Regions from separate parts of the Lysinibacillus sp. FJAT-14222 genome, predicted to be linked through region 4. Evidence: riboswitches for the same ligand, from Rfam matches in the RefSeq annotation. Region 4 holds a riboswitch; each other region holds the start of a gene.
The links. Region 4 has a riboswitch for cobalamin ahead of AN161_RS22100 (ABC transporter substrate-binding protein). Riboswitches for the same ligand answer to the same signal wherever they lie in the genome.

Region 1: linked by a shared signal. The riboswitch ahead of nikA (nickel ABC transporter substrate-binding protein) and the one ahead of AN161_RS22100 (ABC transporter substrate-binding protein) in region 4 are both predicted to bind cobalamin.
Region 2: linked by a shared signal. The riboswitch ahead of AN161_RS13275 (iron ABC transporter permease) and the one ahead of AN161_RS22100 (ABC transporter substrate-binding protein) in region 4 are both predicted to bind cobalamin.
Region 3: linked by a shared signal. The riboswitch ahead of AN161_RS13910 ((2Fe-2S) ferredoxin domain-containing protein) and the one ahead of AN161_RS22100 (ABC transporter substrate-binding protein) in region 4 are both predicted to bind cobalamin.

What each region holds. Positions count from the first base shown of each region.
Region 1 is NZ_LIYL01000054.1:27,565-30,748, forward strand. It holds gene metE (5-methyltetrahydropteroyltriglutamate--homocysteine S-methyltransferase) at 1-1,372, shown strand, start outside; cobalamin riboswitch at 1,539-1,732, shown strand; gene nikA (nickel ABC transporter substrate-binding protein) at 1,883-3,184, shown strand, end outside.
Region 2 is NZ_LIYL01000025.1:37,928-41,111, forward strand. It holds gene AN161_RS13265 (NADPH-dependent FMN reductase) at 1-73, shown strand, start outside; gene AN161_RS28860 (hypothetical protein) at 70-249, opposite strand; gene AN161_RS13270 (biotin transporter BioY) at 446-1,042, opposite strand; cobalamin riboswitch at 1,216-1,408, shown strand; gene AN161_RS13275 (iron ABC transporter permease) at 1,553-2,599, shown strand; gene AN161_RS13280 (heme ABC transporter ATP-binding protein) at 2,605-3,184, shown strand, end outside.
Region 3 is NZ_LIYL01000029.1:60,716-63,899, reverse strand. It holds gene cobJ (precorrin-3B C(17)-methyltransferase) at 1-1,611, opposite strand, end outside; gene AN161_RS13910 ((2Fe-2S) ferredoxin domain-containing protein) at 1,616-1,987, opposite strand; cobalamin riboswitch at 2,125-2,313, opposite strand; cobalamin riboswitch at 2,531-2,716, shown strand; gene AN161_RS13905 (energy-coupling factor ABC transporter permease) at 2,860-3,184, shown strand, end outside.
Region 4 is NZ_LIYL01000050.1:277,420-280,603, forward strand. It holds gene AN161_RS22095 (iron ABC transporter permease) at 1-413, opposite strand, end outside; gene AN161_RS22100 (ABC transporter substrate-binding protein) at 410-1,384, opposite strand; cobalamin riboswitch at 1,818-2,001, opposite strand; gene AN161_RS22110 (acyl-CoA dehydrogenase family protein) at 2,277-3,184, opposite strand, start outside.

The DNA of each region.
Region 1 (3,184 bases), on a different contig from region 4:
GATTGAGCATTTAAGTAATGCAGCGGAGCTATGGATTCAACCATCCAGTAATCTACAACACGTACCCATTACAACTGCTCTTGAAAATGAGATTGACCCTGTTCTAAAGCACGCATTGGCCTTCGCAGATGAAAAAATCGTAGAAATTATAGAGCTGACTACATGTAGACGAGATAAAGAAGGTACCTTACAACACAATTTTTCAGAAAGTATGAAGGCGATTGAGGCTCTAAAAAATCATCCAATCCGTCAAAACAAGATGGTCCATCAAACAGTTCAAACTGTGACAACGCAAGATTTTGAACGACATAGTGAATTTACTCAACGTCAAAAGCTGCAGCAGCAAGCGTTAGCGTTACCGCTATTTCCAACGACAACAATCGGAAGCTTCCCGCAATCTGATGAGGTGAAAAGGAATCGTAATGCTTGGCGTAAAAAACAATTATCGAATGAAGCCTACGAAGCATTTATAGAGCAGGAAACAAAACGCTGGATTACGATACAAGAAGAACTAGATATCGATGTACTAGTTCATGGTGAATTTGAGCGTACAGACATGGTCGAATACTTTGGTGAAAAGCTGACTGGTTTTGCATTTACAGAAAAAGCATGGGTCGTTTCCTATGGATCACGCTGTGTCAAGCCACCGATCATTTATGGAGATGTTGCATGGGCTTCACCAATTACTGTAATAGAGTCAGCCTATGCCCAAAGCTTAACAATGCGCTTTGTAAAAGGCATGCTGACGGGGCCAGTGACGATATTAAATTGGTCCTTTGTGCGAGACGATTTGTCACGTAAAGATGTCGCTTATCAAATTGCATTAGCACTTCGTAAAGAGGTTGAAGCACTAGAAAAAGCAGGTATTTCGATTATTCAAGTGGATGAGCCAGCTCTAAGAGAAGGTTTACCGCTCCGAAAAGAAGAATGGGGTGCTTACTTAGATTGGGCTGTCAATTCGTTCAAGCTTGCTACTTCTAGTGTCAAAGATGAAACACAAATCCATACACATATGTGTTACTGCGAATTTAACGATTTCATTGAACCAATTAGCGCGCTAGATGCAGATGTTATTTCCATTGAAACATCACGAAGTCATGGAGAGCTTATCTCTTCACTTCAAGTGAATCCATATACAAAAGGGATTGGTTTAGGCGTATATGATATTCATAGTCCTCGTGTACCGAGCGACGAAGAAATGCTAACTATTATGAGAGATAGTTTGCAGGTGCTTGATCGCCATCAATTTTGGGTGAACCCAGACTGTGGGTTAAAAACAAGAAAAGAAACAGAAACCGTTGCGGCTTTAGCTAATATGGTTGCTGCAACGAAAACATTGCGCCAGGAAGTACAACAATCTATCTCGAGATAACGAAATCATTTTTTAAAATCTACTACAACTACTACATCTTCTCTCCGAAATACACCAAAGACCAGGTAAGTACCTGGTCTTTGGTGTTTCATTCTTCCGAGATTTTTATTATATTCAGAAAATAAAATTGACGTGAACAATCGAGCATGTTATGTTTATTACTAATTTCATAGCAATCATTACAAGTTTGAGTGAAAAAGCCTTTCATTCAATTAAAAGGAAAATGGGTGTAAATCCCATGCTGTCCCGCAGCTGTAAATGAGGAGTTTTGTTTCAAATACCACTGAGTGATTACTTGGGAAGGTGAAGCAAAATCATGATTCATGAGCCAGAATGCCTGCTTGTAAGAAGATTCATTAATGATCTACGAAAGATAGGGAGATGGATGGAGACTTACTCATTGTATGTTTTTCTGTCCTTATTCTTTTTTTAGAATAAGGTTTTTTTATGCCTTCTCTTCATCTACAAGTAGATTCATTTTGTACCACGAATAGAGATAGGAGACAGAAAATGAGATTGACAAAGTATTTACTTCCTTTCATGCTTGTGTTGACTTTCAGTGTACTTGCTGGCTGTACAAGCAAGGATCAAAAAAAGGGAGAAACAGCAACACAGCAAACAGATGAAAAAATGATAACGATTGGATGGCCATTAGATGTCGGCCCATTGAACCCCCATACATATTTGCCTAATCAAATGACCGCACAAGCAATGGTCTATGAATCCTTGGTGGAATACAACGATGATGGAACTGTTACCCCAAAACTAGCAGAAAGTTGGGACATCTCAGAAGATAAAACTACTTATACTTTTCATTTAAGAAAAGATGTTACGTATTCAGATGGAACAGCTTTTAATGCAGATAATGTGATTCGTAACTTCGATGCCGTCTTAGCGAATCGGGAAATGCATTCTTGGATGGGTATGGTCAACCATATGAAAGAGGTTGTGAAAGTGGATGATTTTACAATTCGTTTGCAATTGGATGAACCTTATTATCCTGTCTTAAACGAGCTTGCCTTCGTAAGACCATTTCGTTTTTTAGCGGATAATGGATTCCCAGCAGGAGATGCAACGCAAAATTCTATCAAAGTATCTATTGGAACAGGTCCATGGGTATTAACCGAATACAAAAAAGATGAGTATGCTTTATTTAGTCGCAACGAAAACTATTGGGGCGAAAAACCTCTCGAAGAACAAATAAAAATTAAAGTTATCCCTGATTCAGAATCTATATCGTTGGCATTTGAAAACGAAGAATTAGATTTAATTTATGGTCGTGGCATCATTAGTTTAGATAACTATACGTATTTAAAAGATAGTGGGAAATACAAAACTGCTACCTCTGAACCTTTATCTACGAAAGCGTTACTATTCAATACTCAGTCAGGTCCGTTAGCCGAATTAAAGGTACGTCAAGCCGTTCAATATGCCATCAATAAGGAACAAATGGTTGACAGTATTACACATGGTACAGAAAAAGTGGCTAATACACTATTTTGGGACGCAATTCCTTATGCCAATATTGATTTAGCGCCAATCTTGTATAATCCAGAAAAAGCGCAACAGTTGCTAGATGAAGCAGGATGGACGTTACAGAAGGGCGAAAAAATTCGTTCGAAAAACGGGCAACCCTTATCATTAGATTTGATCTACATTGCAACAGATGCGATCCAAAAGCCAATGGCGGAATTAATGCAAGGTGAACTAGCGAAAATAGGGGTACAGCTGAATTTAGAAGGCGCAGATGTGATGGTGGGTCTTCAAAAATTAATGGATGATCAGGTGGATATTAATTTCTGGCGAACAAAT
Region 2 (3,184 bases), on a different contig from region 4:
AGATGAAGGTACTATCAAATTCCTAGATGTAGTTATTGATAACTTCTTAAACTGGATGAAAAAATACGTTTAAAAATAAAAAACTGGGATCAGCACCATAAACGTGTGGTTGATTTCCGTTTCGACTAGGCGCTTTCCTGGGGGCGTTTGATGAGCCGCTTTTGTTGCTGCCGCTACGTTAGCACTACGCTTTCGCACAGAAAACATCCGCTTCGCTGCAGGGTCTCGGGCCAACATGATGTTGGTCACGAAGGTGTTATCACAGGACGTGATGGTTTTAGCCTTCGTTCCTCTATTGCTGATCCCCGAGGAGTCGCCCAGTCTCCACTACAATCAACTATTTGCATAGTAAACGTTTTAACAAAAGTCATCCACAACTTTTGGTGATGAACCAAAAACTGTCCAATTAAGTATGCTATATACTTTTGGACAGTTTTTTATCTCTTTATTTAATAGGGATTATTTTTAAAACTTTTTGAAGGCGGTATGCAAAAATACCCGCAAATATAGCTAAAATAATATCCTTTGGCAAAGGAGGCATCATCCAAAGCCATGCTATCTTATAAGTGAAAGCATCAGGAGCACTAGCCCATAGCTTGTAGGCAAAGTACATCCAATTTGTCCCTAGTAAATAATTAATTGCTGTTGCAATTAATGCAGCAACTACATAACTTGTCTTCGTTCCACTGCGTTCTACAATAAGCCCCGCGACAAATGCAGCAACTATAAAAGAGACAATAAAACCAAATGTAGGACTTAAAATTTGTCCAAAGCCTCCGCTGAAACGTGCAAATACAGGTGCACCTGCTAAACCGATACACATATAAACAGTGCAAGCGAGTGCCCCTTTTCTACTACCAAGAATAAGCCCTGCTAAAATAGCAAAAAATGTTTGCAATGTGATAGGTACTCCACCAACCATCATGAAAGGTACAATGGACGTGATATTAGCTCCTATCATTATCAATGTTGAAAATAGTCCAATATAGGCAATATCGACTGTTCTTAATTTGTGATGCGTGTGTTCCGCGACTGTTGTCATTATTTCACCCCTAAAAAGTAATGTTGATAATAATAGTGTAAAAAAATAAAGTTTTTGTGTCAACCTTATAATTTGTTTAGGTTAACACAAAAACTTTTATCCTGCTTAAGTTGATAAATAACTATTAGTTATAGACTAACTATTAAAATATATGATAGAATCGTCATAATTTTAAAATATTAGATACTATTGGTGTGACATCTTATACAATGTGTCACTTAAAAGGGAAGTCGGTGCAAATCCGACGCTGTCCCGCAACTGTAACGAGGAGTTCTATGATGATTTAGCCACTGTTCTAGAATGGGAAGGCCATCATAGTAACATTGATTCGAAGCCAGGAGACCTGCCAATTAGTGATTCCTGTAATGCCCACGAGGATGAAAGCGATTACGGACAATAGTAGAAGGAAATCCTTCTGACTTTGTTTAATCAAGGGTATTTCTATGCGTAATTTGCATGGAATACCCTTTTTTGCTTCATTTATAATGAATGATAGGAGTTAATAAACAAATGAATAAAAAATTTATGCTACTTTCAATGACTCTTCTACTAGTACTTATAATTTCAATGACAATTGCGATTATGGTTGGATCGGTTTCCGTTACGCCACTTTATGTATGGAAGGTCATCCTTTCTAAAATCCCAATTATACAAAATTCAATCGAACAAGATTGGAGTCGCTCACAGGAAATTATCATTTGGCAAATACGAGCTCCGCGTGTATTACTCGCTGCTATCGTTGGAGCGGGCTTGGCAATTGCTGGAGCAGCTATTCAGGCACTTGTTCGTAATTCAATTGCTGAACCATATATTTTAGGGATCTCTTCTGGTGCCACAGTTGGTGCCACAGCTGTCATCATATTAGGTGCTTTTTCATTTCTGGGCGTTTATGCTCTGTCCATATCTGCATTTTTAGGTTCTCTCACAGCGATGGGGTTAGTTTTCTTCTTATCGCGTGTGGGCGGTAGAGTCTCTGTCTTTAGACTTTTACTTTCAGGGATGGCGGTGTCGTTTATTTTATCTGCTATTTCAAATTTTATATTAATGACGTCGAAGCAAGAGGGGGGAATGAAGGCAGTCATGTTTTGGATGCTAGGAAGCCTAGCTGGTGCGAAGTGGAGTAATCTTTTAATTCCTGCAGTTATTTTTATTGTAGTATTTGCCTTGTTATGGCTTCACTATCGAAGCTTAAATTTATTACTTCTTGGGGAAGAAGCAGCTGTCACATTAGGGGTCAACTTACAACAGTTTCGGATACAGCTTATCTTATTAGTATCATTATTAACAGGTGTGCTTGTCGCTGTAAGTGGTTCAATCGGATTTGTCGGCCTAATCATTCCACATATTGTACGGCAGATTGTAGGTTCAAACCATAAATATGTTATACCGATTAGCGCTTTACTAGGGGGGATTTTCTTAGTTTGGGCAGATGCACTTGCCAGAATTTTAATTGCCCCTGAAGAAATGCCAATTGGAATCATCACGGCTTTTTGTGGAGGACCATTTTTCATTTGGCTGCTACGTCGTAACAATTATTCTTTCGGTGAAGGAGATTAAAGCATATGACATTAGAAGCGAAACAAGTATCTTTCTCCATTTCTGATGAACGCATATTACATGAAGTAAGTGTTCAAATAAAGGACAAGCAATTTGTTGGGCTAATCGGTCCTAATGGTAGTGGGAAGTCAACGCTATTAAAGAATATGTATCGTTTATTAAAACCAGAAAGTGGAACAGTATTATTAAATGAACAGGATATTTTAAAGCAATCGAGTAAAGGCATAGCTAAAAATTTAGCAGTTGTAAGTCAAGAAACACCGGTCTTATTCGATTTTACAGTACATGATTTAGTAAGTATGGGGAGAACACCTCATAAAAAACTATTGGAGTTTGATCAAGAACGAGATTTTCAAATTGTAAAAGATGCACTGAACCAAACAGGTATCGCTCATTTAGAGAAACGCAGCTTTAGCTCGCTTTCGGGTGGAGAAAAAAAGCGTGTGATGGTTGCTCGTGCCCTCGCTCAGCAAGCGCAGGTCCTTATTTTAGATGAGCCAACAAATCATCTAGATATTCAGCATCAATTGCAGCTAATGGATCTAATTCAAACTCTACATTTAACAGTTGTTGCTGCAATACATG
Region 3 (3,184 bases), on a different contig from region 4:
ATGTAGGATCTTTTTCACACGCTTAAAGTATTTAAACAAACGTTCATTTGGATGTGCATTTGCTTTATACTCTTCGATAATGTCTGTGATAAGCGGTATAAGCTGTTCAGGCTCTAGGCCCTCAACAACAGGCTGGGCAGCATGTGCAGTACGGCCAACCGGCTTAGCACCAATAAAAACATCAAATTTACTTTTGCGATAAACAATACCAATATCATCAAATACGGCTCGATAACATGCCATACCACAGCCATTAAAGCCAATATTTAATGTTTTCGGTAACGACATACCTCCAAGCTTTTCTTGAATCTCTTCCGCATAAGGAATCGAATCGGCCTTTTCTCCGTAACAGAAGTCACAAGCCTTTAACGATAGCACGTCACCAATTGGTGTTAGTAAAAAGCCCACTTCACGAAGCTTTGCAGTAATTTCTTCAGGCTCAGCCGTTGGAATTTTCAAATGAATTTGATGGTCTGGTGTATACTCCATCGTTCCTTCCTCACCAACGACCTCCGCTAACGTCATCATTTGTTGAGGCGTAAAGAACTTATTGGCTACCCCTGGACTAACAGCTAATTCAAAAATGGATTGGATTTTTTGTTGAACAAGCTTAGGTGTTACCTTCATAGCACTTGTTCCATTCACCATTGTTAGAGCTGCTGTCGCCATTTCAAGTGATGATTTTTTAGGCTTCGGTTCTGGTGTTATGGCTAAACTGGGCTTAATTCGATTGGCATTGGGATCTGTCGCAAAATCATTACGTGCCTTCCCTGTTTCTTGATTCATTGCCCAAGGTTCATTTTCATCTCTAAGTCGTTGATGTGGTCGTAACGGTTGTTTTTCTTCACCAAGTGTATATTTGCGCTGATAACCACGCGGCGTAATCATTTTATTGTCATAGAAGAACGTTGATGAATTCCCGATAATAACCGTTGTTAACATGCCGATATCATGTTCCAGCATTTCTGCTAAAGTCGTCATCGTAATTTCCTGGCGATCACGGTAAGCACTCTTCACAAGTCCTACCGGCGTATCTGGCGAACGATATTCTAATAAAATTCGTTGTGCCTCTACGATCTGTCTCGTACGACGGCCACTCTTTGGGTTATAAAGAGCGATAACAAAATCCGCCATTGCTGCCGCTTCTACTCGCTTTGCAATTAAATTCCAAGGTGTCAAATGGTCACTTAAACTAATGGTACAGGCGTCATGCATTATTGGAGCACCTAGTAAACTTGCACACGAATTAATAGCCGAAATGCCTGGAACAATTTCAACCTCGATACCAGTTGCTTCTGTCCAACCTAGCTCGATTAATACCTCATACACTAATCCTGCCATGCCATAAACGCCTGCATCTCCGCTCGAAATAACCGATACGATACTTCCAGCCTCTGCTTGACGTACTGCTTCCTGTGCACGTGAAACTTCCTCTGTCATACCAGTACTAATAATCGACTTTGCGCTAACTAAATCCTGAATAAGTTCAACATAAGTTTTATAACCAATGATCATATCACTTTGTTGTAGTGCCTCCACAGCACGAGTCGTAATATGTTTAAAATCTCCAGGGCCAAAGCCAACTACGAAAATCTTACCTTTTTGCGCCATTTTGTTACCCCTCTTTCACCTTTTCAATGCCTTTAATGGCTGTTGTTTGTGCTGTCCGCTGTAACGAACCTTCACGCAATGTAAAGACATGCTCATTATGTAACGATTCATGATTTAAATCTTGCACGAGTGCCCTCGCATGCTCCGTTGTCGGCACACGGTACCAATTCCCTTGAGGATATCCAATGACAACGCAAGCATCCTTACATCTGCCATTACAGCGAGTCCTTGTCGTATGTATCTCCTTATCAAGTGCCAGCAACTGTATTTCATCTCGGATTGCCTGTGTAATTTCCTCTGCATCTTTTTTCATACAGCTACTACCATTGCAAATAAAAAGATGTGTTTTCATCCCCTCTAAATTCCAAGTTGTCATAGTTGTTCTCCCCTCATTTGCTTTTAGGAAAAAGAAAAACCTTTACTCTAGACGGAAGAGTAAAGGTTTTGTAGAAGCTAAATAAAAACGAATATACGGGTACTCGCTCTCGCTTCAACTTCTCCCTCCGAAAAGTTTGCATGCATCATCACATAAGCAGGTTTCCTGACTTAAGCTTCCTTTTACTTTCGCACCTTCCCATTTTTTTTATAAATGGTGGCCTTTGCGATTTCATCAGCTATTACAGTAGCGGGGGCTGTATCGGATTTTCACCGATTTCCCTATTATCTTGAAAATATTCAAGCACTTATGGACGTTTTATATGAATTTATGTAATTGAAAACTGTTTCTATCATAGCTTATTTTTTTAAAATTTCAATATTTCTTTCTTAATTTGTGACATTTATATTAATTTTTTTAGAAAAATGTGACATTAGTTCTCTATTTATCTGAATTTTCGACATTGAGACTCAATTAAACATTTTTTCATAAAAAGTATAGCATATATATGGAAATTCATGTTACACTTTGTCGTGAAATCTCACAACTTCATCTTTTTTCGGTGCGAAGTGTTCGTCATTTCGCTTAAAAGGGAAGCCGGTTCAAATCCGGCGCGGTCCCGCCACTGTACTAGAGAGTTTTATAGATAATGTCACTGTCCAAAGGATGGGAAGGCCTATAAAACGTTGAACTAAAGCCAGGAGACCTGCCGAAAAATATGTGATCGTTTCAACCTACGAGGATAGGTGTGCGGCTTAGCAGATTAGAATTCTATTTGCTTTTTTAGCTATACACTTTTCCGCAATTGGAGAAGTGTTTTTTTTATTTTCGCACGCTACAATCGAAAAATTTAATGTTAGGAGGAGAGATATTTGAAATTCTCAGGTTGGAAGCTTAGTTATTTCTTACTGGCATTTTTATTCGTGCCAAATCGTGCATTTGCGATGCATATCATGGAGGGCTTTTTGCCGATTGAATGGGCGATTTTTTGGTGGGTCGTATCGATTCCATTTATTATTTTAGGATTACGTTCTATTCGTAAAACCATTGATGAAAATCCTGAGACAAAAATGATATTAGGTCTATCGGGTGCCTTTGCCTTTGTGCTATCAGCCTTAAAAATCCCTTCTGTAACGGGAAGTTGCTCACATCCGACAGGAGTTGGACTTGGGACAGTTCTTTTTGGGCCACTAGCCA
Region 4 (3,184 bases):
TCTATTATTCTAGCAAAGCCCATGACAGCTACCATCGTTAATATTGCACCTATCATACTGAAGGTTGGCAATGTATAATGGCCAACTACCGGTATTGATACACTAAAGAAAATCGTCATCACTGCGCCAACAGATGCACCCGAGGAAACCCCTAACGTATAAGGATCTGCCAATGGATTTTTTAATAAACCTTGAAAAGCTGCCCCTGCAATGGCAAGAGACGCCCCGACAAGCCCTGCCAGCAGGACTCGAGGTAAACGAATTTTCCATAAAATATTGGCAGCTGTTTCATCAGCCGCCTTATTCCACAATACTTCTAGTGGAACATGAACCGAGCCTATCGCTACGCCACACCAGATGCTAATGATCAGAAGCGTAATTGCTGTTACATAGGCTATTAATATTCTACTCACTGAAACGCCTCAGGGTAGATAGCTTTCGCTAATTCTTCAAGACCATCTGCTAAACGCGGACCTTGACGACTCGTCGTATTTTCATCTACTTGTACAATGTCCTTGTTTTTCACGGCAGTAATTGTCTCAAAGCCTGCACGTTGTGGAATTTTCGTTAAAATATCAGGTACATAATTATATGTCACTACAATGACATCTGGATTTTTCGCGATAATTTGTTCAGCATCAATTTTATACCAGTTATCTGCATCTGCTGCTACATTTTCGGCATGAATCATATTTAGCATTTCATTCATAAATGTACCTTTACCAGCTGTATAAATTTCTGGCTCATCAGACGTTTCTACAAAGACTTTCTTTGGTTTAACACCCTCAAGTTTTGTTTGAACTTCTTCAACTTTCGCCTTCATATTTGCGACAATTTTTTGAGCCTCTTCTAGCTTCCCTGTTGCACGACCTAGCTGTTCAATTGATGTGTATGTGTCATTAAAGTCTTTAGCATTTGCAACAACAAATACCTTCACGCCTGCAGCCTCAAGCTGTTCAATTGCTCCTTCTGAAAAAGTCATACTCGATGCATGCGCAAAAACGATATCTGGCGTTAAAGCAATAATTTGCTCAATATTATACTCCATGCCCCCAACCTTTTCTTTTTCAGTAGCCTCCGCTGGGTAATCATCATTATCTGTTACACCAATTATTTCATCATTTAAGCCAAGGCCGAATAAAATCTCAGTGTTACTTGGAATGAGCGAGACAATTTTTTCAGGTGGTGCTTCTAGCGTAATATCCTTGCCAGTCGCATCCGTTATCGTCATCGGGAATGCTGCTTCGTCAACTTTTGATGTCTCTTGTTGCTTCTGCTGTTCAGAAGATGGTGACTTTTCATTTGTTTCCTCTTTTGCATTACATCCAGCAACCAAGCCAATAGCTAAAAATGCTGATAATCCTATTTTCCAAAATTTCTTCATGTGAAAATCCTCCTTAGTTTATCTGTGCGTATATTTTAACGACTTGTTTTTCTGATTTATCGATATATTTTAGCTTTTATCGCACAAGGTTGTGGGTTTATCAGCCGACATTGGGTTTATCACCCAACATTATGAGTTTATCGCCTAACATTGTTGTTTTATCACTCAACATCGGGTTTATCGCTCAACATTGTGGATTTATCGCCCAACATTTTAGGTTTATCACCCAACATTATGAGTTTATCGCCTAACTTTGTTGTTTTATCACCCAACATCAGGTTTATCGTTCAACATTGTGGATTTATCGCTCATTTTTTCAAATTTATCGACATCAATCTTACAAAACAAATACCCCTCATCACAAAAAGATGAGGGGGTCAAATTTGCACAAAAAATACGCATACAAAATCCACCACCCTATCCTCGTAGGCTGCAACGTGTTTTCTATAAAGGCAGGTCTCCTGGCTCGTGCTCCATTCGCTTTTTCATGCCTTCCCGAAATTTTCAGTGGCGCAAATTGAAAAAACTCACACATACAGTGGCGGGACCGCATCGGAATTACACCGATTTCCCTTTTCACTTTACATAAGTAAAGAACCTTTATAATATTCAGTTGATTTTTATTATACATGAAAACAAAAGAAGTCGCCTCCATTCGAGACGACTTCTATTTGGACACCTACTGAAAAGTAACATAACCCGCATTCATCTCACAACCTATAGAGGTGGGAGACTTCTATAATTAAAGTTGCACTTATGTTACAAAAACATTTGTAGCTGACACTTTGCTTTCGCTACAAAAAACACCTGTAGCTGACGTTTCACTTTCGCTACACAAAACATTTGTAGCTGACGTTTCACTTTCGCCACACAAAACATTTGCTGAAAGAAGTTAAACTATATCTGAAAAATACTGGACCGTTTTCATTGGTGCACCCATTTCTCGCAATGCCCATGTGCTCTCTAAATAAATATCTGCTAGCTTTTCATATTTGCCGCCGAATTTTTGTGCCCATTCGACCGCTACAACACTTTCATATAAATGTGCCATTTTTTCTGCGACCTTTTTTGCTTCAAACGTTTTCGTCGCTTCATCTAAACCGCTAAATGTTTGCAAAGTCGAGTCTAATTTTGCTAATTGCTCCACTACAATTTCCACTAATGGACTGTCAGCTAGTTTTTCTAGACGTTCCTCCATGACACGAACAAACAATTCATGGACATGAAACTTATCAACTAAACGAATGAGCTCTAAAGCTAAAATATTGGCAGTTCCCTCCCACACAGTAAGCACCTGTGCATCTCTTAATAAGCGAGGTGTTACAAAGTCTTCAATATAGCCATTTCCACCATGTAATTCAATCGCTTCACTCGCATAATGTACCGCTTGCTCTGCCGTTTCTTTTTTCATGATAGCAATATACAAGCGATTCAAAATGATGTCCTCTTCATTCCCCTGTCCACTTGTAACTTTATCGTACTGATGAATAAGATCAAAAACTGTCGCAACCTCCACATGAAGCTTGGCAGCGAATTTCCCTAGCGTATCCTGAATCATAGGATATTGCGTTAAAGGCTTACCAAATGCCTGACGATTTGTCACATAGTGCTTCGCCTCTAAATAACCACGGCGCATAATGCCTATAGATGCAACAGCATTGCAAATTCTTGATAAATTAAGCGCCTCCAGCATATAATATATTCCTTTATTCGGCTCACCTACGACATAAGCTAGTGCACCATCAAATTCCACCTCACCCGAAGGTACGGCTCTAACGCCAAGTTTATCCTTCAAACGTC